DNA from 2 places in the Streptomyces sp. NPDC016469 genome. Region 2 is predicted to be linked to the other one. Evidence: predicted binding sites of a transcription regulator. Region 2 holds the regulator's gene; the other holds the start of a gene.
The links. The regulator HrcA, encoded in region 2, represses chaperone genes, less so after heat shock. The targets are predictions, from matches to a motif close to TTNGCACTCNGNNNNNCNGAGTGCNAA.
Positions count from the first base shown of each region.

Region 1 (14,559 bases), on a different contig from region 2:
GCCGGTCCTGGTCGACGCGGACGGACTGCGGCTCCTCGACCCGGACGTGGTGCGGGGCCGTACCGCGCCCACCGTCCTCACCCCGCACGCCGGGGAGGCCGCCGCGCTGCTCGGCGTGGCGCGCGAGGAGGTCGAGGCGGGGCGGCTCGCCGCCGTACGGGAGCTGGCCGGGCGGTTCGGCGCCACGGTGCTGCTCAAGGGCTCGACCACCCTCGTCGCCACCGACACCCCGCACACCCCGGTCCGGGTCAACCCGACCGGCACCCCGTGGCTGGCCACCGCCGGCAGCGGCGACGTGCTCTCCGGCCTCACCGGGTCCCTGCTCGCCGCCGGGCTCGCCCCGCTCGACGCCGCGTCCGCCGGGGCCTATCTGCACGGGCTCGCCGCCCGCCGCGCGGCCGACGGCTCCCCGCTCGCCGCGATGGACGTCGCCGACGCCATCCCCGGGGCGTGGCGGGACGTCCGGGCCTGAGCGAAGCTGAGGAGAACGACCGCCGAGGAGAGGTGACCGGCCGTGAGCAGCAGCGGTGACGTGCGCGTACGCCGGGTGTACGACGGGGTCGAGGAGGGCGACGGCACCCGCGTCCTGGTGGACCGGCTGTGGCCGCGCGGGGTGTCCAAGGAGAAGGCCGCGATCGACCGCTGGCTCAAGGACCTCACCCCGTCGGACGAGCTGCGCTCCTGGTACCACGAGGACCGCTCCGCCACCCGCTACGACACCTTCGTGGAGCGCTACCGCGCGGAACTCTCCGGTCCGGCGGAGGCGGCGGCCGTGGACGAACTCGCCGGGCTGGTCCGGGAAGGCGGCCCGGTGACGCTCGTGACCGCCGTCAAGGACGTCGAGCACAGCCACGTACCGGTCCTCGCCGACCACCTGGAACACCAGCTGCGCCACCGCTGACGCGCCCCGCCGGACCGGCCCGCATGGGCGGCAATGAGAAACTGGGCGCGATATGAACGAGACAGCGTCCTTGCGAGCCCGTGCCGAGATCGACCTCGCCGCACTCCGCGCCAACGTGCGCGCCCTGCGCGCCCGGGCGGCCGGGGCGCACCTCATGGCCGTGGTCAAGGCCGACGCCTACGGGCACGGCGCGGTCCCCTGCGCGCGCGCCGCGCGGGAGGCGGGCGCCGCCTGGCTGGGCACCGCGACCCCGCAGGAGGCCCTGGCCCTGCGCGCCGCCGGGCTAGACGGCCGGATGCTGTGCTGGCTCTGGACGCCGGGCGGGCCCTGGCGCGAGGCGATCGAGGCCGGCATCGACGTGTCGGTCAGCGGGATGTGGGCGCTGCGCGAGGCCACCGAGGCCGCCGCGGCGGCCGGGCGGACCGCCCGGATCCACCTCAAGGCCGACACCGGACTCGGCCGGGCCGGCTGCCAGCCCGCCGACTGGCCCGAGCTGGTCGCCGCCGCCCGCACCGCCGAGCGCGCGGGCACCGCGCGGGTCACCGGCCTCTGGTCGCACTTCGCCTGCGCCGACGAGCCGGGCCACCCCTCGATCACCGCCCAGCTGGACACCTTCCGCGACATGGTGGCGTACGCCGAGAAGGCCGGCGTCGAGCCCGAGGTGCGGCACATCGCCAACTCCCCGGCGACCCTGACCGTCCCCGAGTCCCACTTCGACCTGGTCCGGACCGGGATCGCCATGTACGGCATCTCGCCCAGCCCCGAGCTGGGGACCTCCGCCGACTTCGGGCTGCGCCCCGTGATGACGCTCGCCGCGTCCGTCGCCCTGGTCAAGCAGGTCCCGGCCGGCCACGGCATCAGCTACGGCCACCACTACACGACGCCCCGCGAGACCACGCTCGCCCTGGTGCCCCTCGGTTACGCCGACGGCATCCCGCGCCACGCGTCCGGCCGGGGCCCGGTCCTGGTCGGCGGGGTGCGGCGGACCGTCGCGGGCCGGATCGCCATGGACCAGTTCGTCGTGGACCTGGACGGCGACGAGGTGGCGGCGGGCAGCGAGGCGGTGCTCTTCGGCCCCGGCGACCGGGGCGAGCCGAGCGCCGAGGACTGGGCGGAGGCGGCCGGCACCATCGCGTACGAGATCGTCACCCGGATCGGCGCCCGGGTGGAGCGCGTGCACCTGGGCGCCGGGACGGACTGACACGACCCACGAGGAGCGGGGCACGGGTGAGCGACATCAGTACGGGTGACGTGGTGGCGACGGCGGCCGCCTCGGGGACCGGCTGGCGCCGGGCGGGCATCGCCGGCGCCGCCATAGGCGTGCTCGCCGCCGGGGCCGCGGCCGGGGTCGCGGTGGAGCGGCTGACCGTCGGCCGGGGCATGCGCAAGCGCGCCCGCCTCGCCCTGGACGCGACCGGACCGTACGGCGCGCTGCGCGGGACGCCCGGCCGGGCCACCGCCGACGACGGCACCGAGCTGTACTACGAGGTGGACGAGGTCGATCCCCCGGAGGACCCCGCCCCCTCGGGCCCCCGCCGGCGCCGCCTCTTCGGGCGCAAGGAGCCCGCCCCCGTCACCGTCGTCTTCAGCCACGGCTACTGCCTCGGCCAGGACTCCTGGCACTTCCAGCGCGCCGCCCTGCGCGGCATCGTGCGCACCGTCCACTGGGACCAGCGCAGCCACGGCCGCTCCGAGCGCGGCCGCGCCCAGGCCCGCGAGGGGGGCGGGGTGCCCGTCGGCATCGACCAGCTCGGCCGCGACCTCAAGGCCGTCATCGACACCGCGGCGCCCGAGGGCCCGCTCGTCCTCGTCGGCCACTCCATGGGCGGCATGACGATCATGGCGCTCGCCGAGCAGTACCCGGAGCTGATCCGCGACCGGGTCGCCGCCGTCGCCTTCGTCGGTACGTCGAGCGGCAGGCTGAACGAGGTCAGCTTCGGGCTGCCCGTGATGGGCGTCAACGCCGTGCGGCGGGTGCTCCCCGGGGTGCTGCGGGCGCTCGGCTCGCAGGCGGAACTGGTGGAGCGGGGGCGCCGGGCGACCGCCGACCTGTTCGCCGGGCTGGTCAAGCGGTACTCATTCGGCTCCCGGGACGTGGACCCGGCCGTCGCGCGGTTCGCGGAACGGCTCATCGAGTCCACTCCGATCGACGTGGTCGCCGAGTTCTACCCCGCCTTCGCGGAGCACGACAAGAGCGCGACCCTGCCCCTCTTCCGCGACCTCCCGGTCCTCATCCTGGCCGGTGACAAGGACCTGGTGACGCCCAGCTCGCACAGCGAGGCCATCGCGGACCTGCTGCCCGACGCGGAACTGGTCATCGTCCCGGACGCCGGGCACCTGGTCATGCTGGAGCACCCCGAGACGGTGACCGACCGGCTCGCGGACCTGCTGGTGCGGGCCGGAGCCGTACCGGAGTCCTCTAACGTTGGCGGGCATGGAACCGCAGAACAGCCCGGCGGCCACTGAGGCCGCCGCGTACGGACACGTCCCCGGCGCCGTCAGTGTGCGCCTCGCCCTCGACTCCCCCGAACAGATGCAGGCCCTGGGCCGCCGGCTCGCCGCCGCGCTGCGCCCCGGCGACCTCGTGATGCTCACCGGCGAGCTGGGCGCCGGCAAGACGACCCTGACCCGGGGGCTCGGCGAGGGCCTGGGCGTACGGGGCGCGGTGACGTCCCCCACCTTCGTGATCGCCCGCGTCCACCCTTCGCTCACCGGCGGGCCCGCGCTGGTCCACGTCGACGCGTACCGGCTGGGCGGCGGTCTCGACGAGATGGAGGACTTGGACCTCGACGTGTCGCTGCCGGAGTCCGTGGTGGTCGTGGAGTGGGGCGACGGCAAGGTCGAGGAGCTGTCGGACGACCGGCTCCAGGTGTTCATCGACCGGGCGGTGGGGGACACCGACGACGAGCGCCGCACGGTGACCCTGGTGGGCGTGGGGACGCGCTGGGCGGGGCTGCGGAACGAGTCCTGGGCGCCCTGGGGCTGAGCGGGCGGCTGTTTCCGACGCGGTGTCGGCAAAATGTTGCGCGGGACGGGGCGGGCATGGTGACATGGAGGACGAGAGCGGGTTAGGTCTACCTAACCACGCCTTCCACCGGAGCCGGAGCCCCAGGAGGCGCCATGCCGACATCCGACCGCGAAACCGGGCCGCCGCGAGCGGCGGTACCGATGAGCACCCTGCTGGCCGCGAACGCGGCGGCAACCGCGGTATCGACACCCCCGTCCCCACGCAACAAGCCCCGCCCGACGAACCCCGACCGCCCGGCCACGACCACTCGCGCGGCAAAATCCGGACGGGCCGCACATTCAAGCCCGTCCGGCGATTGAGGACATCTTCGGCACGTCCGAGGACGGGCCGCACATTCAAGCCCGTCCGGCGATTGAGGACATCGGTAACGGGGGAGCGCACGGCCCGCACCGGCGAATCAAGCCCGTCCGGCGATTGAGGACAAAGGGGCGGCCCGCGCTACGGGACCACCACCACCGTCGCCCCCACCGTGGCGAACCGCCACACCGCATCCCCGTCGGCCCGGGACATCCGCACGCCCCCCGCCTTCACCGTGGGGTCCGGCTCCTCCATCGACCCGTCCTGCGCGGCGCTGAAGCCGATCGTCACGTCGTTCACCGTGGCGAACCGCACCACGTGCTCGATCGGCACGCCGTCGGACCCCTTCACGCTGCCCGAGCGCGACGTCACGTGATACGTGCCCGGCACCGCGTGCACCGGGCTCGGCATCACCTTGAACGTCCGCGACGCCTTCCCCTTCGCGTCCACCAGCCACACCCGGCGGTCGTGCAGCGCGTAGACGACCCGGGCCCCGGTGCCGGAGCCGGCGGGGACGGTGAGCGGGTCCTTCTTCGGCTTGGCCTTGCCGTGCTCGCCGGCCGGGGCGGACGGCGAGGCGCTGGCGGACGCCTTCGGCTTCGCGGCCAGGTCGTCCGGCACATTCGCGGAAGCCTGGTACGCCAGGAAGCCGACCGCCGCGACGGCCGCCGCGGTGAGCGCGGCCACGATTCCCGAGCTGCCCCTTGCCACCGTGCGTGCCTCTTTCGCTGTCGTGTGCCGTAAGGCGCGAACCGTACGTCGTACGCGAACCGTAAGTCGTACAAGCGTTTACACGTACTCCGCGTATACCCGGTGACGGTAGCAGCCGGGACAGCCCGGGCCGGGATGCCGTACGGGGCGCGGGGCGGGCCGCGCCGGAGCCGTAGGCTGTTTGCGTGCTCTTGCTCGCAATGGATACCGCCACCCCCGCCGTCACCGTCGCCCTGCACGACGGGACCCGTGTCGTCGCCGAGTCCGCGCAGGTCGACGCCCGCAGGCACGGGGAGCTGCTGCTGCCCGCCGTCGACCGGGTCCTCGCGGACGCCGGAATGACACTCGACGCCGTGACGGACGTCGTCGTGGGCGTCGGCCCCGGCCCGTACACCGGACTGCGCGTCGGCCTGGTGACGGCCGCCACCTTCGGCTCGGCGCTCTCCGTGCCCGTGCACGGCCTGTGCACCCTGGACGGCCTCGCGTACGCCGCCGGGCTCGACGGCCCCTTCGCCGTCGCCACGGACGCCCGCCGCAAGGAGGTCTACTGGGCGCGTTACGAGGACGCCCGCACCCGGACCGAAGGCCCCTCCGTCGACCGGCCCGCCGACATCGCGGACCGGCTCGCGGGCCTGCCGGTCGTCGGCGCGGGCGCGGTGCTGTACCCCGCGGCGTTCCCGGACGCGCGCGGCCCCGAACACCTCGCGGCTGGCGCCCTCGCGGGCCTCGCCGCCGAACGCCTCGCGGCGGGCGAGGAGCTGCTGCCGCCGCAGCCGCTCTACCTGCGCAGGCCCGACGCGCAGGTCCCGAAGAACTACAAGGTGGTCACCCCGAAGTGACCGTCACGACCGCGGTGCTGCGCGAGATGCGCTGGTGGGACATCGAACCCGTGCTCGCCCTCGAGCACGAGCTGTTCCCGGAGGACGCCTGGTCGGCGGGCATGTTCTGGTCCGAGCTGGCGTACGCGCGCGGCCCGGCGGCCACCCGCCGCTACGTCGTCGCCGAGGAGCCCGGCACCGGCCGGATCGTCGGGTACGCGGGCCTCGCCGCCGCCGGTGACCTCGCCGACGTACAGACGATCGCCGTCGCCCGTGACCACTGGGGCGGCGGCCTCGGTTCCGAGCTGCTGACCGACCTGCTCAGGCACGCCACGGCCTTCGAGTGCGCCGAAGTGCTCCTGGAGGTCCGCGTCGACAACACGCGCGCCCAGAAGCTGTACGAGCGCTTCGGCTTCGAACCGATCGGCTTCCGCCGCGGCTACTACCAGCCGGGCAACATCGACGCGCTCGTCATGCGCCTCCACGTACACGAAGAAGCAGAAGAAAACGGGATCCACTGATGGCTGACGAACCGCTCGTACTCGGCATCGAGACCTCCTGCGACGAAACCGGGGTCGGCATCGTCCGGGGAACCACGCTCCTCGCGGACGCCGTCGCGTCCAGCGTCGACACGCACGCCCGCTTCGGCGGCGTCGTCCCGGAGATCGCCTCCCGCGCCCACCTGGAGGCGATGGTCCCCACCATCGAGCGCGCCCTGAAGGAGGCCGGCGTCAGCGGCCGCGACCTCGACGGCATCGCGGTCACCGCCGGACCCGGCCTCGCGGGCGCCCTGCTCGTCGGCGTCTCCGCCGCCAAGGCGTACGCGTACGCGCTGAACAAGCCGCTCTACGGGGTCAACCACCTGGCGTCCCACATCTGCGTCGACCAGCTGGAGCACGGCCCGCTGCCCGAGCCGACCATGGCGCTCCTGGTCAGCGGCGGGCACTCCTCGCTGCTGCTCGCGCCGGACATCACCAACGACGTGCGGCCCCTCGGCGCGACCATCGACGACGCGGCCGGCGAGGCGTTCGACAAGATCGCCCGGGTCCTGGACCTCGGCTTCCCCGGCGGCCCGGTCATCGACCGGCTCGCCCGCGAGGGGGACCCGGCCGCGATCGCCTTCCCGCGCGGTCTCACCGGCTCGCGCGACCCCGCGTACGACTTCTCCTTCTCCGGCCTGAAGACCTCCGTCGCCCGCTGGATCGAGGCCAAGCGGGCGGCCGGCGAGGAGGTGCCCGTCCGGGACGTGGCCGCGTCCTTCCAGGAGGCCGTGGTGGACGTGCTCACCCGCAAGGCCGTCCGCGCCTGCAAGGACGAGGGCGTCGACCACCTGATGATCGGCGGCGGCGTCGCGGCCAATTCCCGGCTGCGCGCGCTCGCCGAGGAGCGGTGCGAGCGGGCCGGCATCCGGCTGCGCGTGCCCCGGCCGAAGCTGTGCACCGACAACGGGGCGATGGTCGCCGCGCTCGGCGCCGAGATGGTCGCCCGCAACCGGCCCGCCTCCGACCTGGAGCTGTCCGCCGACTCCTCGCTGCCCGTCACCGAGACCCACGTACCGGGCGCCCACACGCACGACCACGACCACGTGCACGAGATCAGCAAGGACAACCTCTACTCATGAGCGCCCCGGTCACCGCCCTGATGTGGGAGGCCCGCGCCGCCGAGGGCCGGGGCGGCGAGCTGGCGGAGTGGGCCCGCGCCCGCGCCGCCGCGCTGCCCCGCCCCCCGCTCCGCAGCGAGCTGCTGCGCGCCCCGCAGGACCGGGTCCTCGTCATCACCTGGTGGCAGGGCGCGTACGCCGACGAGCTGCCGGAGCTGCCCGAGCCCGACCCGGACCTCGTCACCCGGCCGGTCCACCGCTGGCGCTTCGCATCGCTCGGAGCGGTTTAGCTCCGGCACGTCGATGAGTTCCCGGCGCCCGCGCGGTCTACCCTTCACGGCACTTTGCCCCTGTACGTGAGGAGAGCACCATGCAGAAGGTCACCACGTTCCTGTGGTACCCGAAGGGCCTGATCGAGGAAGCGGCCGACTACTACGTCTCCGTCGTCGGCGGTGACTCGCGCGTCCTGGAGACCACCCGCTGGACCGCCGCGGGCCCCGGCGAGGAGGGCACGGCGATGACCGTACGGTTCCAGCTGGACGGCGCGGAGTACGTCGCGTTCGACGGCGGGCCCGAGTTCACCTTCACCGAGGCCGTCTCGCTCTCCGTGGAGTGCGACTCGCAGGAGGAGGCGGACCGGCTGTGGAACGAACTCACCTCCGGCGGCGGCCAGGAGAGCCAGTGCGGCTGGCTCAAGGACAAGTACGGCCTCTCCTGGCAGATCGTCCCGCCGGGCCTCGGTGAGGCCCTGACCGACCCGGACCCGGAGAAGGCCGCCCGCGCGATGAAGGCGATGCTCGGCATGAGGCGCCTGGACATCGAGGCCATCCGCAACGCCTGAGCCCCGCCCGCCACTTGGGGCCAGGGGCGCTCGATAGGGTCTGCCCATGTCCCCTCGCTTCGTCCTGCCGCCGCCCCCGCCGCCCGTGGAGATACGCGCCTGGCCCGACCGGGACGCGCTGCTCGCCGACCGGTCCTTCCTGCTCGGCACGCTGGTGAAGGCGCACATCGGACCCGGCCGGCTCGGGCTGCTGTGGCTGTGGGGGGCGGTCGGCGCGATCGGCTGGTCGTTCATCGGGACGGCGGTCATCACCTTCGAGGAGTCGTACGACGCCATCAGCGCGATCGTCGGCGTGGTGATGCTCGCTCTGGGCGCCGGCGCCCTGATCCCGGCGGTGATCCTGCTCGTCGTCGGGCTGCGCCGGGACGTGGCGGTGCGCCGGCTGCTCACGCAGTGGGGCGAGCTGGACCGCGACCCCGCCCGCGATGCCGGACTCCGGCTGCCCGGCACGACGCTGGGGTGGCTGCTGCCCTCCTTCGCGCTCGGTGCGCTGGGGCTCTACCTCTGCGTCGTCGTGCCCGCCGGAGCGGTCCGGGGTGAGGACACGTACGGGCTGATGGTCCTGATCATGGGGCTCGGGCTGCTGGCCTGGCTCGTCGGGCTCGTCGGCGTCTTCAAGGCGTTCTGGCACCGGCGCTGGATCGTGCGGACGCTGGCCGGGGCGGCCGCGCGGCCCGCGCCGGTCGCGCAGGGCGGCGGCGTCCACCGCTGAAGCCTTCCCGGCCGCCTCCGTGTGAGCCACCCGGGGGACCGCGCGTGCCCGGCGGCGGTGTCGGAGCCGATGCCCCGTCACGTACTGGCAGGATCCGGCGCCATGCAGCCAGTACGACAAAAGGACAAATTGGCCATGAATGGGCGTGAACCGGGTGCGGTGACGGGTGGGCGGCAGCGGGTACGGGGTCGCTTGCGGCGCGGGCCGGGTTACGCGGTCGCCGCCGCGCTCCTGGTCGCCGCCGCCGCGTCCGGCTGTGCGGCCGGGGACGAGGACGCGGGCGCCGCCCGGAGCGCGAAGCTCCAGGCAGGCCAGGCGGGGCCGCAGGCCGAACCGGCCGCCGGGGCGCTCGGCACCCGCGCGGCGCGGGCGGAGCGGGCCAGACTCGCCCAGGCCGCCCGTGCGGTCGCCGCCAAGAGGTGGGGCCTGGCGGGCACGCCGCTCGCGGCGCCCGTACCGCCCGCGAAGAAGCCGCACCTCACCACCCGCAAGGGCTTCGAGGTCGAGGGCCAGGACGACTCGCTGCCGCCGGTCTTCACCCGGGTCCCCACCACGGACAAGGTCGTCTTCCTGACGATGGACGACGGGGACGACAAGGACCCCGAGCTGCTGAAGATGATGTCGGAGCTGAACATCCCGTACAGCGCCTTCCTCAGCGACTACCTGGTGCGCGACGACTACACGTACTTCAAGGACGCCCAGTCCCGCGGGACCGTGCTCGGCAACCACACGCTCAACCACCGCTACCTGCCGGGCCTCTCCCGCGACGAGCAGAAGCGCGAGATCTGCGGCGAGCAGGACATCATCGAGAAGCAGTTCGGCAAGCGGCCCCGGCTGTTCCGGCCGCCGTACGGCAACTACAACGCCGACACGCTGAAGGTCGCCAAGTCCTGCGGCATCACCGCCGTGCCGCTGTGGGAGGCGGAGGCGTTCCCCGACCACATGGAGTGGCGCGAGGAGGACCGGACCCTGCACCCCGGCGACATCATCCTCACCCACTTCCGCGGCAAGGAGGACTGGAAGGGCAGCATGCCCGACCTGGTCCGCTCCGTCATGAAGGTCGTCACGGACCAGGGGTACGCCGTGGCCCGCCTGGAGGACTACGTATAGGAGGCGGCGTACGCGCGGGCGTCCCCGGGCTCCGGGTGCGCGTCCTCGTACGCGCTGTGCCAGGCCGTCAGCGTGAGGACCAGCAGCAGGCAGACGCCGATCAGCTGGACGGCGCCCGCGATCAGCAGCCCGTGGCGCAGCAGCACCACGGCGATCACACAGGCCGTCACCGTGACGGTGGCGAGGACGAGAGTGCCGGACCAGTCCGTCCCGGGCGGTCCGGCCTCCGTCATGTCCGGGTTCGGCGGCCGGGGGTCGGAGCCCGTGTACGCGTAGAAGAAGACCGCAGCGAGCACCCCCTCCAGCGCGATGAGGAGCAGGCCGAGCACCACGTCCAGGCAGCCGGTCGCCACCGGTCCCGGGCGGGTCGCGGCCGGGCGGTCCCGGCCGGCGGGTCGTATGCGCATGCCACCACCGTCCACCGGAACGGTCCGGGCGGCCCCCGCGTTGTCCCTACGGTGGCCGGAACGTTGCGGGGCCGCAGCCGCAGCCGCAGCCGCAGCCGCAGCCGCAGCCGCGGGGGCGGGCGGCTCCCGCGTACGCCACGAGGGGCGGGAATTGGCACTCCGCTTGACCGAGTGCTAACCGCGGTCATAGTCTCAGTGCTGGCACTCCCTACTGGAGAGTGCCAGCAGTACTGTGCGACCGGCAGGTCCGGCACCCGCGACGACGGGCCCACCTGGTCGCCACCCAAAGACTGTTAAACCCCGTGAGATCTCCGAAGGGGGAGACCGGATCGTGTCGACCGCCAGCTCCAAGGTTGCGATCAAGCCGCTCGAGGACCGCATCGTGGTCCAGCCGCTCGACGCCGAGCAGACCACGGCCTCCGGCCTGGTTATCCCGGACACCGCCAAGGAGAAGCCCCAGGAGGGCGTCGTCCTGGCCGTGGGCCCGGGCCGCTTCGAGAACGGCGAGCGCCTGCCGCTCGACGTCAAGACCGGCGATGTCGTGCTGTACAGCAAGTACGGCGGCACCGAGGTGAAGTACAACGGCGAGGAGTACCTCGTCCTCTCGGCGCGCGACGTCCTCGCGATCATCGAGAAGTAATTCACCCACGTTTGCTTCTGTTCTGCGCCCCTGGCCCCCTGCGACATAACTAGCCGGGCGGCAGGGGCGCAGTTCTTGTTTTTGAGAGGAACAGTTCAGCTCCATGGCGAAGATCCTGAAGTTCGACGAGGACGCCCGTCGCGCCCTTGAGCGCGGCGTCAACAAGCTTGCCGACACGGTGAAGGTGACGATCGGCCCCAAGGGCCGCAACGTCGTCATCGACAAGAAGTTCGGTGCCCCCACCATCACCAACGACGGTGTCACCATCGCGCGCGAGGTCGAGCTGGACGACCCGTACGAGAACCTGGGTGCCCAGCTGGTGAAGGAGGTGGCGACCAAGACCAACGACGTCGCGGGTGACGGCACCACCACCGCCACCGTCCTCGCCCAGGCGCTCGTTCGCGAGGGTCTGCGCAACGTCGCCGCCGGCGCCTCCCCGGCCGCCCTGAAGAAGGGCATCGACGCCGCCGTCAAGGCCGTGTCCGAGGAACTCCTCGCGACCGCCCGCCCGATCGACGACAAGTCCGACATCGCCGCCGTCGCCGCGCTCTCCGCGCAGGACCCGCAGGTCGGCGAGCTCATCGCGGACGCGATGGACAAGGTCGGCAAGGACGGCGTCATCACCGTCGAGGAGTCCAACACCTTCGGCCTGGACCTCGACTTCACCGAGGGCATGGCCTTCGACAAGGGCTACCTGTCCCCGTACATGGTGACCGACCAGGAGCGTATGGAGGCCGTCCTCGACGACCCGTACATCCTGATCCACCAGGGCAAGATCGGCTCGATCCAGGAGCTGCTGCCGCTCCTGGAGAAGGTCATCCAGGCCGGTGGCTCCAAGCCGCTCCTGATCATCGCCGAGGACGTCGAGGGCGAGGCCCTGTCGACCCTGGTCGTCAACAAGATCCGCGGCACGTTCAACGCCGTCGCCGTCAAGGCGCCGGGCTTCGGCGACCGCCGCAAGGCCATGCTCGGCGACATCGCCACCCTCACCGGTGCGACCGTCATCGCCGAGGAGGTCGGCCTCAAGCTCGACCAGGCCGGTCTGGACGTGCTGGGCACCGCCCGCCGCGTGACCGTCACCAAGGACGACACCACCATCGTCGACGGCGGCGGCAAGGCCGACGAGGTCGCCGGCCGCGTCAACCAGATCAAGGCCGAGATCGAGGCCACGGACTCCGACTGGGACCGCGAGAAGCTCCAGGAGCGCCTGGCGAAGCTGGCCGGCGGGGTCTGCGTGATCCGCGTCGGTGCCGCCACCGAGGTCGAGCTCAAGGAGAAGAAGCACCGTCTGGAGGACGCCATCTCCGCGACCCGCGCCGCGGTCGAGGAGGGCATCGTCTCCGGCGGTGGCTCCTCCCTCGTCCACGCCGTCAAGGTCCTGGAGGGCAACCTCGGCAAGACCGGCGACGAGGCCACCGGTGTCGCGGTCGTCCGCCGCGCCGCCGTCGAGCCGCTGCGCTGGATCGCCGAGAACGCCGGCCTCGAGGGCTACGTCATCACCTCGAAGGTCGCCGAGCTCGACAAGGGCCAGGGCTTCAACGCCGCGACCGGCGAGTACGGCGACCTGGTGAAGGCCGGCGTCATCGACCCGGTCAAGGTCACCCGCTCCGCCCTGGAGAACGCCGCGTCCATCGCGTCGCTGCTGCTCACGACCGAGACCCTGGTCGTCGAGAAGCCGGCCGAGGACGAGCCGGAGGCCGCGGGCCACGGCCACGGTCACTCGCACTAGCGTTTGCCCCGAAGAGGCCCGGCACCCCGCGAGGGGACCGGGCCTCTTTGCTGTGTGGTGACCGGTCAGGCGCAACCCCCGGGTTGCGTCCGGGTTCGCAAAGTGCAACCCTGGAGTTGCATCCGACGGTGACGATGAGGGAGCCCTCATGAGCGAGGACCGGATCGAACGCGAGACCTTGATCGCGGCGCCCCTTGAGCGGGTCTGGTCGCTGGTGGCCCAACCCGGTTTCTGGGTGGCCGACAAGGCGAGTCTGCCGGGCACCGTGGCCAAGGAAGGCGAGTCGATGACGGCGAGGAACACCGAGCACGGCGACTTCCCGGTGCGGGTGGAGAAGGTCGAGCCGCCCACGTACCTCGCGTACCGCTGGACCAGCGCGTTCCCCGGGGAGGAGCTGCGCGAGGACAACAGCACCCTGGTGGAGTTCACGTTGACCCAGGAAGGCGAGGGGACGCGGCTGCGCGTGGTCGAGAGCGGGTTCGCGGCGCTGGCCGCGTCCGAGGAGCTGCGCAGCCGGAATCTGAAGGACCACGCCGGAGGCTGGCCCCTGGAGCTCGACGCCCTCAGGGCCCGCGCCGAACAGCACGCCCCGTGACGGAGGAACGTCCCGGCGCCGCCGAGGCCGTCGACAGTGTCCTCGCCGCGCTGGCGGACCCGACGCGGCGCCGGCTGCTCGACCTGCTCGCCGCACAGGGCGAGGCCACGGCCACGACGCTCGCCGGACGGCTTCCCGTCTCGCGGCAGGCGGTGGTCAAGCACCTCGCCGTCCTGGAGGCCGCCGGGCTGGTTTCCGGCGGCCGGGTCGGACGTGAGGTGCGGTACGCGGTACGGCCCGCGGCGCTCGACGCGACGGCGCGGTGGATGGCCTCGCTCGCGGCCTCCTGGGACCGGCGGCTGGCCCGCATCAAACGCGTCGCCGAGGCGCCGGAACAGGAGTGAAGGAAGCACGCCATGGACACCACAGCACTGCGCACCGCCTACGACAGGCTGCTCGAAGCGGCGGCCCTGCCCGGCCTCGGCGACGCGGACGACGGGGGATGGAACGCCGACGAGATACTGGCCCATCTCCTCAGCGTCGACGCCTCGATCGCGGCGGTCGCCCTGGCGGTCGTCGCCGGTTCACGGCCCGCCTTCGACAACCGGGTCTCCCTCGACCCCTGGAACCTCGGCCGGATCATCACGGAGCACGCGGGCCGGACGGACCTGATCGACCATGTCCGGAGTCAGGCCACCGTCCTGTGCGACATCGCCGACCGGCTCGACGAGGAAGCCGCCTCGGTCCTGGTGCCGACCCTCCTTCTCTCCCATGACGCCGTCGTGCTGGACCGGCCGATGCCCCTGGCGAGCCTCGTGGACGGCCTCGCCGAGGACCACGTGCCCGTGCATACGCGTCAGCTCCTCGATCTCCGCGCCGCCGCCCCCGGGCACGCGTGAAGGCGGGGCCTCCGCGCGTGCCCGGACGTCACGCCGACCGGTCCAGCGCCGCCGGGTGCACCGGCTCCGCGAACGGGCGGCCCTGGGCGTACCGTTCCAGCTCGTCCAGCGCGTGGTCGGTCATCCGGTGCAGCTCGTTGCCGAGGGAGCCCGCCACGTGCGGGGTCAGGAGGACGTTCGGCAGGTCGTACAACGGGGAGTCGGCGGGCGGCACTTCGGGGTCCGTCACATCGAGTACGGCGTGCAGCCGGCCCGGGACCAGTTCGCGCAGCAGGGCGGCCTCGTCGATCAGGGAGCCCCGGGCCGTGTTGATCAGCGTCGACCCGGTCCG
Region 1 is NZ_JBEYCQ010000008.1:109,092-123,650, forward strand. Features, by position in the region: gene ABZ565_RS11475 (NAD(P)H-hydrate dehydratase) at 1-472, shown strand, start outside; gene ABZ565_RS11480 (DUF488 family protein) at 515-901, shown strand; gene alr (alanine racemase) at 954-2,102, shown strand; gene ABZ565_RS11490 (alpha/beta hydrolase) at 2,129-3,367, shown strand; gene tsaE (tRNA (adenosine(37)-N6)-threonylcarbamoyltransferase complex ATPase subunit type 1 TsaE) at 3,336-3,887, shown strand; gene ABZ565_RS11500 (hypothetical protein) at 4,368-4,913, opposite strand; gene tsaB (tRNA (adenosine(37)-N6)-threonylcarbamoyltransferase complex dimerization subunit type 1 TsaB) at 5,138-5,776, shown strand; gene rimI (ribosomal protein S18-alanine N-acetyltransferase) at 5,773-6,276, shown strand; gene tsaD (tRNA (adenosine(37)-N6)-threonylcarbamoyltransferase complex transferase subunit TsaD) at 6,276-7,376, shown strand; gene ABZ565_RS11520 (hypothetical protein) at 7,373-7,645, shown strand; gene ABZ565_RS11525 (VOC family protein) at 7,726-8,196, shown strand; gene ABZ565_RS11530 (hypothetical protein) at 8,243-8,908, shown strand; gene ABZ565_RS11535 (polysaccharide deacetylase family protein) at 9,011-10,018, shown strand; gene ABZ565_RS11540 (DUF6234 family protein) at 10,009-10,425, opposite strand; gene groES (co-chaperone GroES) at 10,757-11,065, shown strand; gene groL (chaperonin GroEL) at 11,169-12,794, shown strand; gene ABZ565_RS11555 (SRPBCC domain-containing protein) at 12,943-13,389, shown strand; gene ABZ565_RS11560 (metalloregulator ArsR/SmtB family transcription factor) at 13,386-13,733, shown strand; gene ABZ565_RS11565 (hypothetical protein) at 13,746-14,228, shown strand; gene ABZ565_RS11570 (hydroxyacid dehydrogenase) at 14,257-14,559, opposite strand, start outside.
Region 1: groES (co-chaperone GroES) is a predicted target of HrcA. The motif match lies at 10,577-10,603, and genes of this name have one in related genera.

Region 2 (14,559 bases):
CCAGTTCGTCGGCGAGCAGCCGGACCAGCCGGCCGGCGGGCAGTTCGCGGGCCATCCGGTGCCCCTGCCCGGCCCACAGCGCCATGCCCTGGGCGTCCCCGACGCGGGCGGCGGCCTTGCGCAGCACGGAAGTCATGTGGTGGACCTGGGGGTAGGCGGCGGGGGCGTACGGGCCGTGCTCGCGCACGAAGCGGTTGACCAGGCCGCGTGCCGGGCGCCCGGAGAACGCCCTGGTCAGGGTGGTCCGGACGAACAGCGGGTTGATCAGGGCCTGTTTGTGCAGGACGTGGGCCCCGGACTCCGGGCAGGCCAGGAAGGCGGTGCCGAGCTGGGCGGCGTCGGCGCCCGCCGCGAGGACGGCGGCGATCTGGGCGCCGCGCATCAGGCCGCCGGCGGCGACGACCGGTATCTGCACGGTCTCGCGGACCTGGCCGACCAGGCTCAGCAGTCCGGTCCCGCCGTCCTCGGTCGCCGGGTCGTCGTGGAACGTGGAGCGGTGCCCGCCCGCCTCGGTGCCCTGGGCGCAGACGGCGTCGGCCCCGGCCCACTCGGCGGCCTGGGCCTCCTCCGGCGAGGTGACCGTGACGACGGTGTACGTACCGGCGGCCGCGAACGCGTCGAGCGTGTCCCGCGAGGGGCAGCCGAAGGTGAAGGAGACGACCGGGACCGGGGCGTCGAGGAGGACGGCGAGCTTGTCCTCGTAGCCGTCGTCGCCGGGGAGGTCCGGGTCGCCGAGCTCGGTCTCGTAACCGGTGGCCTCGCCCGCGAGCCGGCGACGGTAGTCCTCCAGCGCGGCGGGGTCGGCCGGTTCGCACTGCGGCATGAAGAGGTTGACGCCGAAGGGCTGCCCGGTCAGGGCGCGCACCTGCTGGATCTCGTCGCGCAGGGCGTCCGCCGTCTTGTAGCCGGCGGCCAGGAAACCGAGCCCGCCGGCCTCGGACACGGCGGCGGCGAGCTGCGGGCAGGAAGGACCGCCGGCCATGGGGGCCTGCACGAGGGGATACCGGAGGAGAGCGGTCAGCGCGGAGGGCATGACCGCATCGTGTCATGTCCTTCCTGTCCCGTGATGCCCGCCCCGCGACAGCGTCCGGCCCGGCCGCAGCGCGTCGGTACGGGCCCGGAGCCCGGGCCCGTACCGTGTGCGCGCAAAGCCGTCAGCGGCCGTTGAAGGCGTCCTTCAGGCGGGAGAACAGGCCCTGCTGGCCGGGCTGGAACTGGCCGGTGGGCCGCTCCTCGCCGCGCAGCTTGGCCAGTTCGCGCAGGAGGCGTTCCTGCTCGGGGTCCAGCTTCATCGGAGTGGTCACCTCGACGTGCACGATGAGGTCGCCGCGTCCCCCGCCCCGCAGGTGGGTGATGCCGCGCCCGTGCAGCGGGACGGACTGGCCGGACTGGGTGCCCGGCCGGATGTCGACCTCCTCCAGGCCGTCCAGCGTCTCCAGCGGCACCTTGGTGCCGAGGGCCGCCGCCGTCATGGGGATGGTGACCGTGCAGTGCAGGTCGTCCCCGCGGCGCTGGAACACCGCGTGCGGCAGCTCGTGGATCTCGACGTAGAGGTCGCCGGCGGGACCGCCGCCGGGGCCGACCTCGCCCTCGCCCGCGAGCTGGATGCGGGTGCCGTTGTCGACACCGGCGGGGATCTTCACGGTCAGCGTGCGCCGCGAGCGGATGCGGCCGTCGCCGGCGCACTCCGGGCACGGGGTCGGCACGACCGTGCCGAAGCCCTGGCACTGCGGGCAGGGCCGCGAGGTCATGACCTGGCCGAGGAAGGACCGGGTGACCTGGGAGACCTCACCGCGGCCGCGGCACATGTCGCAGGTCTGCGCCGAGGTGCCGGGGGCCGCGCCCTCGCCGCTGCACGTGGTGCAGACGACGGCGGTGTCGACCTGGATGTCCTTGGTGGTGCCGAAGGCAGCCTCGGAGAGGTCGATCTCCAGCCGGATCATGGCGTCCTGGCCGCGCCGGGTGCGCGAGCGGGGCCCGCGCTGCGACGACGTACCGAAGAACGCGTCCATGATGTCGGAGAAGTTGCCGAAGCCGCCCTGGCCGAAGCCGCCCGCGCCGGCGCCGCCGGACTGCGAGAGCGGGTCGCCGCCGAGGTCGTAGACCTGCTTCTTCTGCGCGTCCGACAGGACCTCGTAAGCGGCGTTGATCTCCTTGAACCGCTCCTGGGTCTTCGGATCGGGGTTGACGTCCGGGTGCAGCTCGCGGGCGAGTCTCCGGAATGCCTTCTTGATCTCGTCCTGGGAAGCGTCGCGGCGCACGCCGAGTACGGCGTAGTAGTCCGTGGCCACTTACGACTCCGCCAGGATCTGTCCGACGTAACGTGCCACTGCGCGTACCGCTCCCATCGTTCCGGGGTAGTCCATGCGGGTCGGTCCGACCACGCCGAGTTTGGCGACTGCCTCGTCGCCCGAACCGTAGCCGACCGCGACGACGGACGTGGAGTTGAGCCCCTCGTGGGCGTTCTCGTGCCCGATGCGTACGGTCATGCCCGAGTCCTTGGCCTCGCCGAGCAGCTTCAGCAGCACGACCTGCTCCTCCAGTGCCTCCAGCACCGGCCGGATCATCACCGGGAAGTCGTGTCCGAAGCGGGTGAGATTGGAGGTGCCGCCGATCATCAGCCGCTCCTCCGTCTCCTCGACGAGGGTTTCGAGCAGGATCGAGAGGACGGTGGACACGGTTCCCCGGTCCTCGCTCTCGAAGGATTCCGGCAGGTCCTGCACCAGCTGCGGGACGTCCGCGAACCGGCGCCCCACCACCCGGCTGTTGAGCCGGGCCCGCAGATCGGCGAGGGAGGTCTCGCCGAACGGCGCCGGGCAGTCCACCAGCCGCTGTTCGACCCGGCCGGTGTCCGTGATCAGCACGAGCATCAGCCGCGCCGGGGCCAGGGACAGCAGTTCCACATGCCGCACCGTCGAACGGGTCAGCGAGGGGTACTGCACGACGGCGACCTGCCGGGTCAGCTGCGCGAGCAGCCGTACGGTACGGCCCACGACGTCGTCCAGGTCGACCGCGCCGTCGAGGAAGTTCTGGATGGCGCGGCGCTCCGGCGACGAGAGGGGCTTGACGCCCGCCAGCTTGTCCACGAAGAGCCGGTAGCCCTTGTCCGTCGGGATGCGCCCGGCGCTGGTGTGGGGCTGGGCGATGAAGCCCTCCTCCTCCAGCACCGCCATGTCGTTGCGGACGGTCGCCGGGGAGACCCCCAGCTTGTGCCGCTCGGTGAGCGCCTTCGAGCCGACGGGCTCCTCGGTCCCGACGTAGTCCTGGACGATCGCGCGCAGCACTTCGAGTCTGCGTTCGCTGAGCATCGCGCACACCTCCAGCTGTCCACGTCGGTGCTTCCCGGGCCGTTCCCGGGATTCCTCCTGGCACTCGGTGCGTACGAGTGCCAGCGATCCCGGCCAGTGTACGGCGACGGGGTGGTGCCCTAGCAAGGGCGACCGGCGACGGTGCCCAGGTCGCTGCCGATAGCGTCGCCGCATGGATGCCTCTTGGGAAGACTTCGGATGGGAGCGGCTGGGTCACGGAACGGGCCGGCGGCGCCTTCCGGTCTGGGACGCGACGGCCCTGCTGGTGGCCGGCCGGGACGGGGCACTGCTCTGTGACACCGGTTCGTCACTGCGCGAGGGAGCGGAACTGCGCACCCAGGTGGAGGCGCTGCTCGGCCGGAGGGTGACGCACATCGCACTCAGTCACCCCCATTTCGACCATGTGCTGGGCACGGCCGCGTTCGCCGGGGCACGGGTGTACGGCTCCGAGGGCATGGCGGAGCTGCTGCGGCGCGGGGCGGACGAGCTGTACGCGGACGCAGTGGCCCAGGGCCTGCCCGAGGCGGACGCGGCCGGGTCCGCCGATGTGCTGGTGGCCCCGGGCCACGAGGTGCGCGGGGAGCTGACGGTGGACCTCGGCGGCGGCCGGGAGGCGGTCCTGGTGAACGTGGGCGCGGCGCACAGCGGCCACGACCTCGCGGTGCTGGTCCCGGGCTCCCCCGCGCTGGTGTACTGCGGCGACCTGGTCGAGGAGTCCGGCGAACCCCAGGCGGGCCCGGACGCCCGCCCGGCGCGCTGGCCGGCGGCGCTCGACCGGCTGCTGGAGCTGGGCGGCGAGGACGCGCTGTACGTACCGGGGCACGGGGCGGTGGTGGACGCGGCGTTCGTCCGGGCCCAGCGGGAGGCGCTGGCGGGGCGGTTCGGCGTGTCGTAGGGGCGGCGGAGGTTCGGCCGCGTCCTGGGAGGGGAAGGCGGAGGGCCGGAGGGCCGCCCGGTTCGGCGTGTCGCGGGTCTTCCCCGCTTATCGTCGTGCGATGCGCAGCTACCAGCCCGATCTGACCCCGCCGTGGAAGAAGTCCGCCCCCGCCCCGGAGGTGCCCGCCGAGACCGATCTGGTCGTGGAGGAGGCGGTCACCGGTTTCTGCGGCGCGGTCATCCGGTGCGAGAAGACCGCCGAGGGGCCGACGGTGACCCTGGAGGACCGGTTCGGCAAGCACCGGGTCTTCCCGATGGCACCGCGCGGCTTCCTGTTGGAGGGCCGGGTCGTCACGCTGGTGCGCCCGTCGGCCGGGGGCCCGGTGCGGCCCACGCGTACGGCCTCCGGTTCGGTGGCGGTGCCCGGGGCGCGGGCGCGGGTGGCGCGGGCCGGGCGGATCTACGTGGAGGGGCGGCACGACGCGGAGCTGGTCGAGCGGGTCTGGGGCGACGACCTCCGCATCGAGGGCGTGGTCGTCGAGTACCTGGAGGGCATCGACGACCTGCCGGCGATCGTGCGGGAGTTCGCGCCCGCGCCGGACGCCCGCCTCGGCGTGCTGGTCGACCATCTGGTGCCCGGTTCCAAGGAGTCCCGGATCGCGGCCCAGGTGTCGGACGGCGACGTGCTGGTGGTCGGGCACCCGTACATCGACGTGTGGGAGGCCGTGAAGCCCGCGTCGGTGGGGATCGCCGGGTGGCCGGTGGTGCCGCGCGGGCAGGACTGGAAAACGGGCGTGTGCCGTGCGCTGGGCTGGCCGGAGAACACCGGCGCGGCCTGGCAGCGCATCCTGTCCTCGGTCCGCTCCTATCGGGACCTTCAGCCGGAGCTCCTGGGCCGGGTCGAGGAATTGATCGATTTCGTCACTCTTCCGGACTGATGTCCGGCGGGTCTTCCCGTCGATCCGGCACCGATCCGGACGAATGCCTGCGCCTCGCACACATCATCGGTTATTGAGTGGGGCCAGGCTCTTTTCGCGAGGGAAGGCACGGGGGCGATGGCACGCGAGGTTTGGCGGGACAGTGCGGCGAACGAGGCGGCCTCCGCCGTCTTCCACTTCGTGCAGCAGCTCATCGACCGCTACCGCGACAACCGGCCCGTGCTGCCGCTGGTGGTCCTCCAGGCCGCCGACGCCGACGTGCCGGCCGCCGTGGACGCCCGGGTCGAGCAGATCGTGCGCCAGATCCACCGGGCGAACCAGCCGCGCCGCGTCCCCCTGAGACTGCTCGACGGGCGCGGTGACACCCCGTACGACGCGGCGCTCGACATGGTCCGCACGCTGACCGAGAAGCCGTGGGAGACCCGGGGCGGATCGCAGTACAAGCCGTTCGCCTTCCCCCGTTCCCGGCTGCTCGGCGCCATCGAGCAGGCCACCGAGGCCGTGCTGCGGGACCCGGTCCCGGGCTCCTCCCGGGACCAGCGCGACGAGCGGATCCTGGAGGAGCTGAGCGCGCTGCGCTGGCGCGCCGGGCGGCGCGGCCGGGGCACCTGGTGGACCGCGTTCCGTGAGTCGGTGCGGCCGGAGACGTTCGTGGGGGCCGTGGTCATCGCGGTCCTGGGTGTGCTGCTCGGCGAGATCGGCTGGCTGCCGACCGCGCTGGTGGCCGTGGGGGCGGTCCTCGGGCTCGCGGTGATCCGGCTGCTGTCGACGTCGGCGCCGCCGCTGCTCTGGCTGCGCCGGGCCAGCAAGTGGTTCGCGACCACCTCGTCGCTGGCCGCCGCCAGTACCGGCTATCCGTCGGACGGCTGGTCCCGGTTCTCGCCGAGCGGTTCGTGGCGGGTGATCCGGGCGCGGGCGGCGGTGGTCGCGGGGCGGGTGGCCGACGCGGCGGCGGGCGACGAGCGGTCCCGCCAGTTCCACCTGGAGCTGAGGGTCCAGGCGCTGCTGGAGGACCTGCGCAACAACTACCGGCCGCACGCGCCGGACTGGCGGCGCGGCAAGCGGACCGTGCCGCCGGTGGTCTTCCTGCCGAGGGCCGTCCAGAGCAACGGCGGCGTCCAGCTGATCAACGCGATCAACAACGTCCGCTCCCGGCGCAGCGAGGTCGATCCGCTGCTGCTCCTGGCCTCCCTGCCGGCGGCCGAGATCCTGCGGCACACCCCGCCGCTGCCGCCCGACCCGCCGCCCGCTCACACGGGCGCGGCGCGAGCCCGGTACGAGGACTGGGTGGGCCGTCTCAGCCTGGGCCAGTCGCCCTCGGGGACGGCCACGCCCGCCTGGGTGCTGCTGCTGCCGTTGTCGACGGCTCAGCTGACCCACGAGCACGCGGACGCGCAGCTGTCCACGGAGCGGGTGCGCAGGACGTGGGTGTGGTGGGTGATGTCGCGCACGACGGTCGCCTGTCTGGTGGCCGGCGCGCTGCTGGGGACGATGCTGCTGAGCAACCACCTGGCGGGCCGTTACTGCCACGGGCCGCTCACGGACGTCGACACGGACTCGGTGCGGCTGGCCGGTCCGGGCGGCGGCGACAAGGAGTGCATCGGCGTGGCGACGACCACCCGGGTGCGCTTCGCGGAGGGCAACGGCCTGGAGCTGGACGGGGCCGGAGCGGGGGTCACCTTCGACCGGATCGAGCGGGCGGTGGCCGAGGAGAACGCCTCGATCGAGCAGGGCGACAAGTACGTGACGCTGATCTACGCGGGTCCGTTCACCGCCCCGTCCCCGGAGCGCACCCGCAAGGCCCTGGAGGAGCTGACCGGCGTCTACCTCTACCAGCACCACACCAACACGCTGGACTTCTCCGTCAAGCTGCGGGTGCTGACCGCCAACGGCGGGCAGGACATGCTCCAGCAGATACCGGCGGTGAAGAAGATCATCGAGGTGGCCGAAAGGGACCCCTCGGTCGTCGGCGTGGTCGGGCTCGGCCGCGACACCACCGACAGCCCGGAGGCCACCGCGCTCCTTCAGCAGGCGGGCCTGCCCGTGGTGGACACCACCAACTCCGGGGGCTATCTGGCGACGGACTACTCCAACTACTTCGGCCTGGCCGCCACCGACCAGGAGCAGGCGGACGCCCTCGGCCTCGTCGCGAAACAGGTGGCGGCCGGGGCGCCCGGCAAGCGCAGGCCCCGGGCCCTGGTCCTGTCCCGCAAGCTCGGCAACAACGACAAGGACCGCTACACGGTGGAGCAGCGCAAGGTGGGCAGCGCGATGCTGAAGGAGTCGGGCTTCGAGCTGTCGGATCCGGTGGAGTACAGCCTCGGCCGCCGCAGCAGCGCCGACCTGGACCGGCCGGTGCAGCGGATCTGCGCGGCGGACCCGGCGCCGGACGCGCTGTACTTCGCGGGGCGGGTCGAGGACGTCGCCAACCTGATGAGCCGGCTCACCCACAGCTGTTCGCGCCGCCCCATCACCGTCTTCACGGGCGACGACCTGACCAAGGCCCGGCTGGACGCGAGCACGGACACCACGAAGAACGTCACGCTCTACCACACGGCCCTCGCGCCGATGAGCCGCGGCCGCGCCGACGGCTTCTACGAGGAGTCGTACCGGGCCCTGGGGAAGCTGCTGCCCGAGGGCGTGACGCTTCCCCGCCTGCCGGCGTCGAAACCGTACGAGGACCCGCTCTTCGCGAGCGGCCAGTCGGTGATGTCGTACAGCGCCACGGCCGCGCTGTACGACGCGGCGAGCCACGGCGACACGGTGAACAGCGCGGCGGAGACCTGGGCGAACCTGTACGCGGTGAACCTGCGGACGATGCCCACGGGGACGATCACCTTCCGCGGCTTCATCCCGTACGAGGCCCAGGCGGGCCACGGTCTGGACGTCGTGCAGATCACCTACCCGGACGGCCGGAGCCATGCCCGGATCATCTGCGGCCGGGCGGCGGGGGCACGGGCTCTGGCCCCGGCGGGATGCCCGCTGAGGTGAGCGGGGCGGGCTCGGGGGCGTAAGCCTCGGTCTGTGCAGGGGGCGCGGGCTCGGGGGCGTAGGCCTTGGGGGGCGTACGCCCCCGAGGCCGCGCCCCGCTCAGTCGACCAGGTCGCGTACCACCGCGTCGGCCAGCAGCCGCCCGCGCAGCGTCAGCACGGCCCGCCCGTCCTCGAACGGCGCCGGTTCCAGGAGGCCGTCGGCCACCGCCCGGCGGGCCGCCGCGAGGCCGGCGGGGGCCAGCAGGGAGAGCGGGCAGCCGTCCACGAGCCGCAGTTCCAGCAGGATGCGCTCGACCCGGCGGTCCTCGGCGGACAGGATCTCGCGCCCGGCCCCCGGCGAACGCCCCTCGGCGAGCGCCTGCGCGTACGCCCCCGGGTGCTTCACGTTCCACCAGCGCACGCCCCCGACGTGGCTGTGCGCCCCCGGCCCGGCGCCCCACCAGTCGGCCCCCCGCCAGTACAGCTCGTTGTGCAGGCAGCGGCCCTCGGGCGTACGGGCCCAGTTCGACACCTCGTACCAGGAGTAGCCGGCGGCGGCCATCGCCTCGTCCGCGATGAGGTAGCGGTCGGCGTGCGCGTCGTCGTCGGTCATCGGCACCTCACCGCGCTTGATGCGGCGGGCGAGGCCGGTGCCCTCCTCCACGATCAGCGCGTACGCGGACACGTGGTCGGGCCCGGCGCCGATCGCCGCGTCCAGGGACGCGCGCCAGTCGTCGTCGGACTCGCCGGGGGTGCCGTAGATCAGGTCCAGGTTGATGTGCTCGAACCCGGCCGCCCGCGCCTCGGCCACACACGCCTCGGGCCGGCCCGGGGTGTGGGTGCGGTCGAGGATCTTCAGGACGTGCTGCCGGGCGCTCTGCATGCCGAAGGAGATCCGGTTGAAGCCGCCCTCGCGCAGCTCGGCCAGGTAGGCGGGGCCGACGGACTCCGGGTTGGCCTCGGTGGTGATCTCGGCGTCGTCGGCGAGCCCGAACTCCTCGCGGACCGCCGCCAGCATCCGGACCAGGTCGGCCGCGGCCAGCAGGGTCGGCGTGCCGCCGCCGACGAAGACCGTGCGGACCGGGCGCGGGTCGTCGCCGAGGACCTTGCGGGCCTGGCGGACCTCGCCGATCAGATGGGCGGCGTAGTTGTCGCGTGAGGCGAGCGCGCCGCCGGAGCCGCGCAGCTCGGTGGCGGTGTAGGTGTTGAAGTCGCAGTAGCCGCAGCGGGTCGCGCAGTACGGCACATGCAGGTAGAAGCCGAGCGGGCGGCCGGCTGCGCCTTCCAGGGCGTGGCGGGGCAGCGCCCCGTCGTCGGGCACGGGTTCACCATCGGGCAGTACGGAAGGCATACCGCCCATTGTCGCGCGCCGCCCGGGAAACGGTCGCCACGCCCCGGACAGGCGCTACTCGGCCTGGAGCACCAGCAGCGCCAGGTCGTCGTCCGGCGGACGCTCGGCGAAGTCGTGCACGGCGTGTTTGATGCGCTCCGCGATCTCCTCCGCACTCAGCCCCGCGCACCCCGACAGCGCCCTCGCCAGCCCGTCCCCGTCGTCGAACATCAGGCCGCCCGAGCGCCGCTCCGTGACCCCGTCGGTGACGCAGAGCAGGCTGTCGCCCGGCGCCAGGTCGAAGCTCTGGGTCTCGTAGACGGCGTCGTCCATCAGCCCGAGCAGCAGCTGCGGTTCGGCGGCGGGCCGCACGGTGCCGTCCGGGCGCAGCAGCAGCGGCAGCGGGTGCCCGGCGCTGGCCAGGGTGCAGCGGGCGCCGCCGCCGGGCAGCGGCACCAGCTCCCCGTACAGCAGGGACAGGAAGCGGGACTGCCCGCCGTTGTCCGCGGAGTGCTGCCCGCCGGCGGCGGCGACCATGAGCGCGGCGGCCTCGGCGGCCTCCATGGCGTCGTCCAGGAGCAGCCGGTTGAGCCGGACCAGGACCTCGTCGGTCTGGAAGCCCTCGCGGGCCAGCAGCCGCAGCCAGGGGCGGGCCAGGCCGGTGACGACGGCGGCCTCGGGGCCGCTGCCCTGGACGTCGCCGAGGACGAAGCACCAGCGGTCGCCGGGGCACGGGAAGATGTCGTAGAAGTCACCGCCGACGACGCCGTCGTCGCTCGGTTCGTAGACGAGGGAGCTGGCTACCCCCGGTATCCGGGCGACCTTGCTGGGCAGCAGCCCGCGCTGGAGGATGCGGCTGATGGTGGCCTGCCGGGTGTAGGCGCGGGCGGCGCCGACGGCGAGGCCGACCCGGCGCACGAAGTCCTCGATGAGGGCCGTCAGCTCGTCGGGGAGGCGGTCGGTGGAGTCGCGGCCCAGGAGTACGGCTCCGAGGGTGCGGCCGCCCGAGGTGATCCGGTAGGCGAAGGCGACGCCCTCCTCCTCGTCCGGCGGCTCGCCGTCCTCCCCGCTGCCGGGCCACGGCATGGAGACGGCACCGGTGCCGACGCGCTCGGGCAGCCGGAGCGGGTCGCCTTCCAGCAGGGCGCGCAGCGGTCCGATCCGCTCCTCGTCCACGTGCCAGACCTTGGCGAGGCGGGGGACGGCCGCGGGGCCGCCGCTCTCGGGCTCCAGCCAGATGGCGCACCAGTCGGCGAGGCGGGGGACGAGTAACTGTCCGGCGAGGGCCGCCACGATGTCCTCGTCCAGCTGCCCGGCCAGCAGGTCGGACGCCTCGGCGAGGAAGGAGAGCGCGCCGCGCCCGGCCCAGTCCCCGTCGTCGCGGGCGGTCCGCCGGGCGGTGGGGGCGAGCAGTTCGGCGGCGCGCAGTCCGCGGTCGAGCCCGGTCTCGCCGCGCCCCTCGGGGAACGGGTTCCAGTCGTCCACGGGAAGCCGGGCCCAGACGGTCTTCGTACCGGTGCGGTAGGTGATGCCCCACCGCTCGGCGAGGGCGGCGACGATGTCCAGGCCGCGCCCGTAGTCGGCGGGCTCGCCCACGTTCTCGGCGCTGTGCGCGTGGTCGCCGCGGACCGTGCGGCCGGGGTGGTGGTCGGAGACCTCCAGGACCAGTGCGGACTCCTCGTCCTCGGTGGCCTCCTCCAGCCGGAAGAGCAGTTCGACCGCGGTGCCCGCGTGGACGACGGCGTTGGTCACCAGCTCGCTGACGATCATCGCCGCGTCGTCGGACAGCCGCTCGCTGAACCCGACCGCGGCGGGCAGCCCGAGCCCGGTCCACTCGTCGAGCGCCGCGGTGACGAACCGCCTGGCCGCGGCGGGCGCGAGGAGGTTGCCGGGCAGGCTGGTCCGGGCGACCGGCTGTGTGCCTGTGGCGGCGGTGGTTCCGGGACGCTGCACGATGTCCCGCTGCAAGGGAATGGACCCCACAGGGCGGCTCCTGACCTGTTCTCGCTCTGCCTGTTTCTCCGTGGTGCGCCGCTGACGACACGGACAGAGTGACAGATCGGCCCTTCACATACGCGCCGAGTTACCGAAGTGGGTGGTGAAGACGTTGCGGCGAGAACGCGCCGGCCCCCCGCGCCGGAGCGCGCGGGGGGCCTTCGGGGGGCGTACGGGGGTGGAGCGGGCGCCGGGCGGGGTGCGGGTCACGCCTCCCGGGAACCGGCGTACATCTCCTCGATCAGGTCCTTGTAGGCGCGCTCGACGACCGGCCGCTTCAGCTTGAGGCTGGGGGTGACCTCGCCGTGCTCGATGTCGAGGTCGCGCGGGAGCAGCCGGAACTTCTTGATGGTCTGCCAGCGCTGAAGGCCCTCGTTGAGCCGCTTCACGTAGCCGTCGATCAGCTCGACGGTCTTCGGGGAGGCCACGACGTCCGCGTACGACGTGCCCGCCATGCCGTTCTCGGCGGCCCAGCCGAGGATGGTGGGCTCGTCCAGGGCGATCAGCGCGGTGCAGAAGTTACGGTCCGCGCCGTGCACCAGGATGTTGGAGACGAATGGGCACACGGCCTTGAACTGGCCCTCGACCTCGGCGGGCGCGATGTACTTGCCGCCGGAGGTCTTGATCAGGTCCTTCTTGCGGTCGGTGATCCGGAGGTAGCCGTCCACGGAGAGCTCGCCGATGTCGCCGGTGTGGAACCAGCCGTCGGCCTCCAGCACCTCGGCGGTCTTGTCCGGCAGCCCCTGGTAGCCCTGCATGATGCCGGGGCCGCGCAGCAGGATTTCGCCGTCGTCGGCGATCCGCACCTCGGTGCCGGGCAGCGGCTTGCCGACCGTGCCGGTGCGGTAGCTCTCGCCCGGGTTGACGAAGGACGCGGCGCTGGACTCGGTGAGGCCGTAGCCCTCCAGGATGTGGATGCCGGCGCCGGAGAAGAAGAGCCCGATGTCGGTCGCGAGGGCGGCGGAGCCGGAGACGCAGGCGCGGAGCCGGCCGCCGAACGCCTCGCGGATCTTGGCGAAGACCAGGGCGTCGGCGACCTTGTGCTTGGCGCCGAGCGCGAAGGGCACGGACGCCTTGCCGGTGCGCCGGAAGTTGTCCTGGGAGACCCTGGCGTACTCGCGGGCGACGCCGGCCGCCCACTGGAAGATCTTGTACTTGGCGGCGCCGCCGGCGCGCGCCTTGGCCGCGACCCCGTTGTAGACCTTCTCGAAGATGCGCGGCACGGCGGCCATGTAGGTCGGCTGGACGACCGGCAGGTTTTCGATGATCTTGTCCACGCGGCCGTCGACGGCGGTGACGTGGCCGACCTCGATCTGCCCCGAGGTGAGGACCTTGCCGAAGACATGGGCGAGCGGCAGCCAGAGGTACTGGACGTCGTCCTTGGTGATCAGGCCGGTGGAGACGGTGGCCTTGGCCATGTACGACCAGTTGTCGTGCGGCAGCCGTACGCCCTTGGGGCGGCCGGTGGTGCCCGAGGTGTAGATGAGGGTCGCCAGCTGCCCGGAGGTGATCGCGTCGACGCGCTCGCGGACCGCCTCCGGGTTCTTCGCCAGGTGCTCGGCGCCCAGAGCCTCCAGTTCGGCCAGGGTGAGCACCCAGCCTTCGGGATCGCCCTCGGCCGGGCCGGCGCCCTCCGCGTCGATGACCACGACATGGGCCAGGTTCGGGAGCTCGGCGCGGCGCTCGCGGGCCTTGGCCAGCTGGGCGGCGTCCTCGGCGATCAGGACCCGGCTCTCGGAGTCGGCGAGGATGAACGCCGACTCCTCGGCGTTGGTGGAGGGGTAGACCGTGGTGGTCGCGGCGCCCGCGCACATGACGCCGAGGTCGACGAGGATCCACTCGACCCGGGTGGAGGAGGCGAGGGCGACGCGCTCCTCCGGGTTCACGCCGAGCGCGATCAGCCCGGCGGCCACGGCGTACACCCGCTCGGCGGCCTGTGCCCAGCTGAGCGACTTCCACTCGTCGGGGCCCTCGCCGCCGGCCGCGGGCAGGGGGTAGCGGTACGCCTCCCCGTCCGGGGTGGCCGCCACCCGGTCGATGAAGAGGGTCGCCACGGAGGGCGGACGGTTATCGATCATGGTCTGTGTGTCGCTCACGACATCCTCCGGGCCTGCGGCGGTGGTGCTTGCTGCTGTCTGCGTCTACGTGCTGCGATCCCGCTTGCTTAACTGGCGAGTAACTAAGAAGTCGTGATCAGGGTAAAGCGCCCGCGCGCCCCGCGTAAGGGGCAATCGGACCCCGCTTGATAACGAACGGGCCCCCGTATCGCAGCGTGCTGCGATACGGGGGCCGCCGTCCCTGCCCGGGACTTACTTCTTGGCCTTGCCCTCCCCGGCGGACTCGTCGGTCGACAGCACGGAGATGAACGCGTCCTGCGGCACCTCCACGTTGCCGACCATCTTCATCCGCTTCTTGCCTTCCTTCTGCTTCTCCAGCAGCTTGCGCTTACGGGAGATGTCGCCGCCGTAGCACTTGGCGAGGACGTCCTTGCGGATGGCTCGGACGGTCTCGCGGGCGATCACCCGGGAGCCGATGGCCGCCTGGATCGGCACCTCGAAGTTCTGCCGGGGGATGAGCTTCTGCAGCTTGGCGACGAGGCGCACTCCGTACGCGTAGGCCTTGTCCTTGTGCGTGACCGCGGAGAACGCGTCGACCTTGTCGCCGTGCAGCAGGATGTCGACCTTGACGAGCTGGGCCGACTGCTCGCCGGTGGGCTCGTAGTCGAGGGAGGCGTAGCCACGGGTCTTGGACTTCAACTGGTCGAAGAAGTCGAAGACGATCTCCGCGAGCGGCAGCGTGTAGCGGATCTCGACCCGGTCCTCGGAGAGGTAGTCCATGCCGAGCAGGGTGCCGCGGCGCTGCTGGCACAGCTCCATGATCGCGCCGATGAACTCGCTGGGCGCCAGGACCGTGGCCCGGACGACCGGCTCGTGCACCTTGTCGATCTTGCCCTCGGGAAATTCACTCGGGTTGGTGACGACGTGCTCGCTGCCGTCCTCCATCTCGACCCGGTAGACCACGTTGGGCGCGGTGGCGATGAGATCCAGGCCGAACTCGCGCTCCAGCCGCTCGCGGACCACGTCCAGGTGGAGCAGGCCGAGGAAGCCGACACGGAAGCCGAAGCCGAGCGCCGCGGAGGT
Region 2 is NZ_JBEYCQ010000001.1:35,921-50,479, reverse strand. Features, by position in the region: gene ABZ565_RS00220 (nitronate monooxygenase) at 1-1,033, opposite strand, end outside; gene dnaJ (molecular chaperone DnaJ) at 1,155-2,291, opposite strand; gene hrcA (heat-inducible transcriptional repressor HrcA) at 2,292-3,308, opposite strand; gene ABZ565_RS00205 (MBL fold metallo-hydrolase) at 3,481-4,203, shown strand; gene ABZ565_RS00200 (DUF3097 domain-containing protein) at 4,304-5,122, shown strand; gene ABZ565_RS00195 (hypothetical protein) at 5,240-8,113, shown strand; gene hemW (radical SAM family heme chaperone HemW) at 8,213-9,454, opposite strand; gene ABZ565_RS00185 (ATP-binding SpoIIE family protein phosphatase) at 9,500-11,392, opposite strand; gene ABZ565_RS00180 (long-chain fatty acid--CoA ligase) at 11,626-13,515, opposite strand; gene lepA (translation elongation factor 4) at 13,729-14,559, opposite strand, start outside.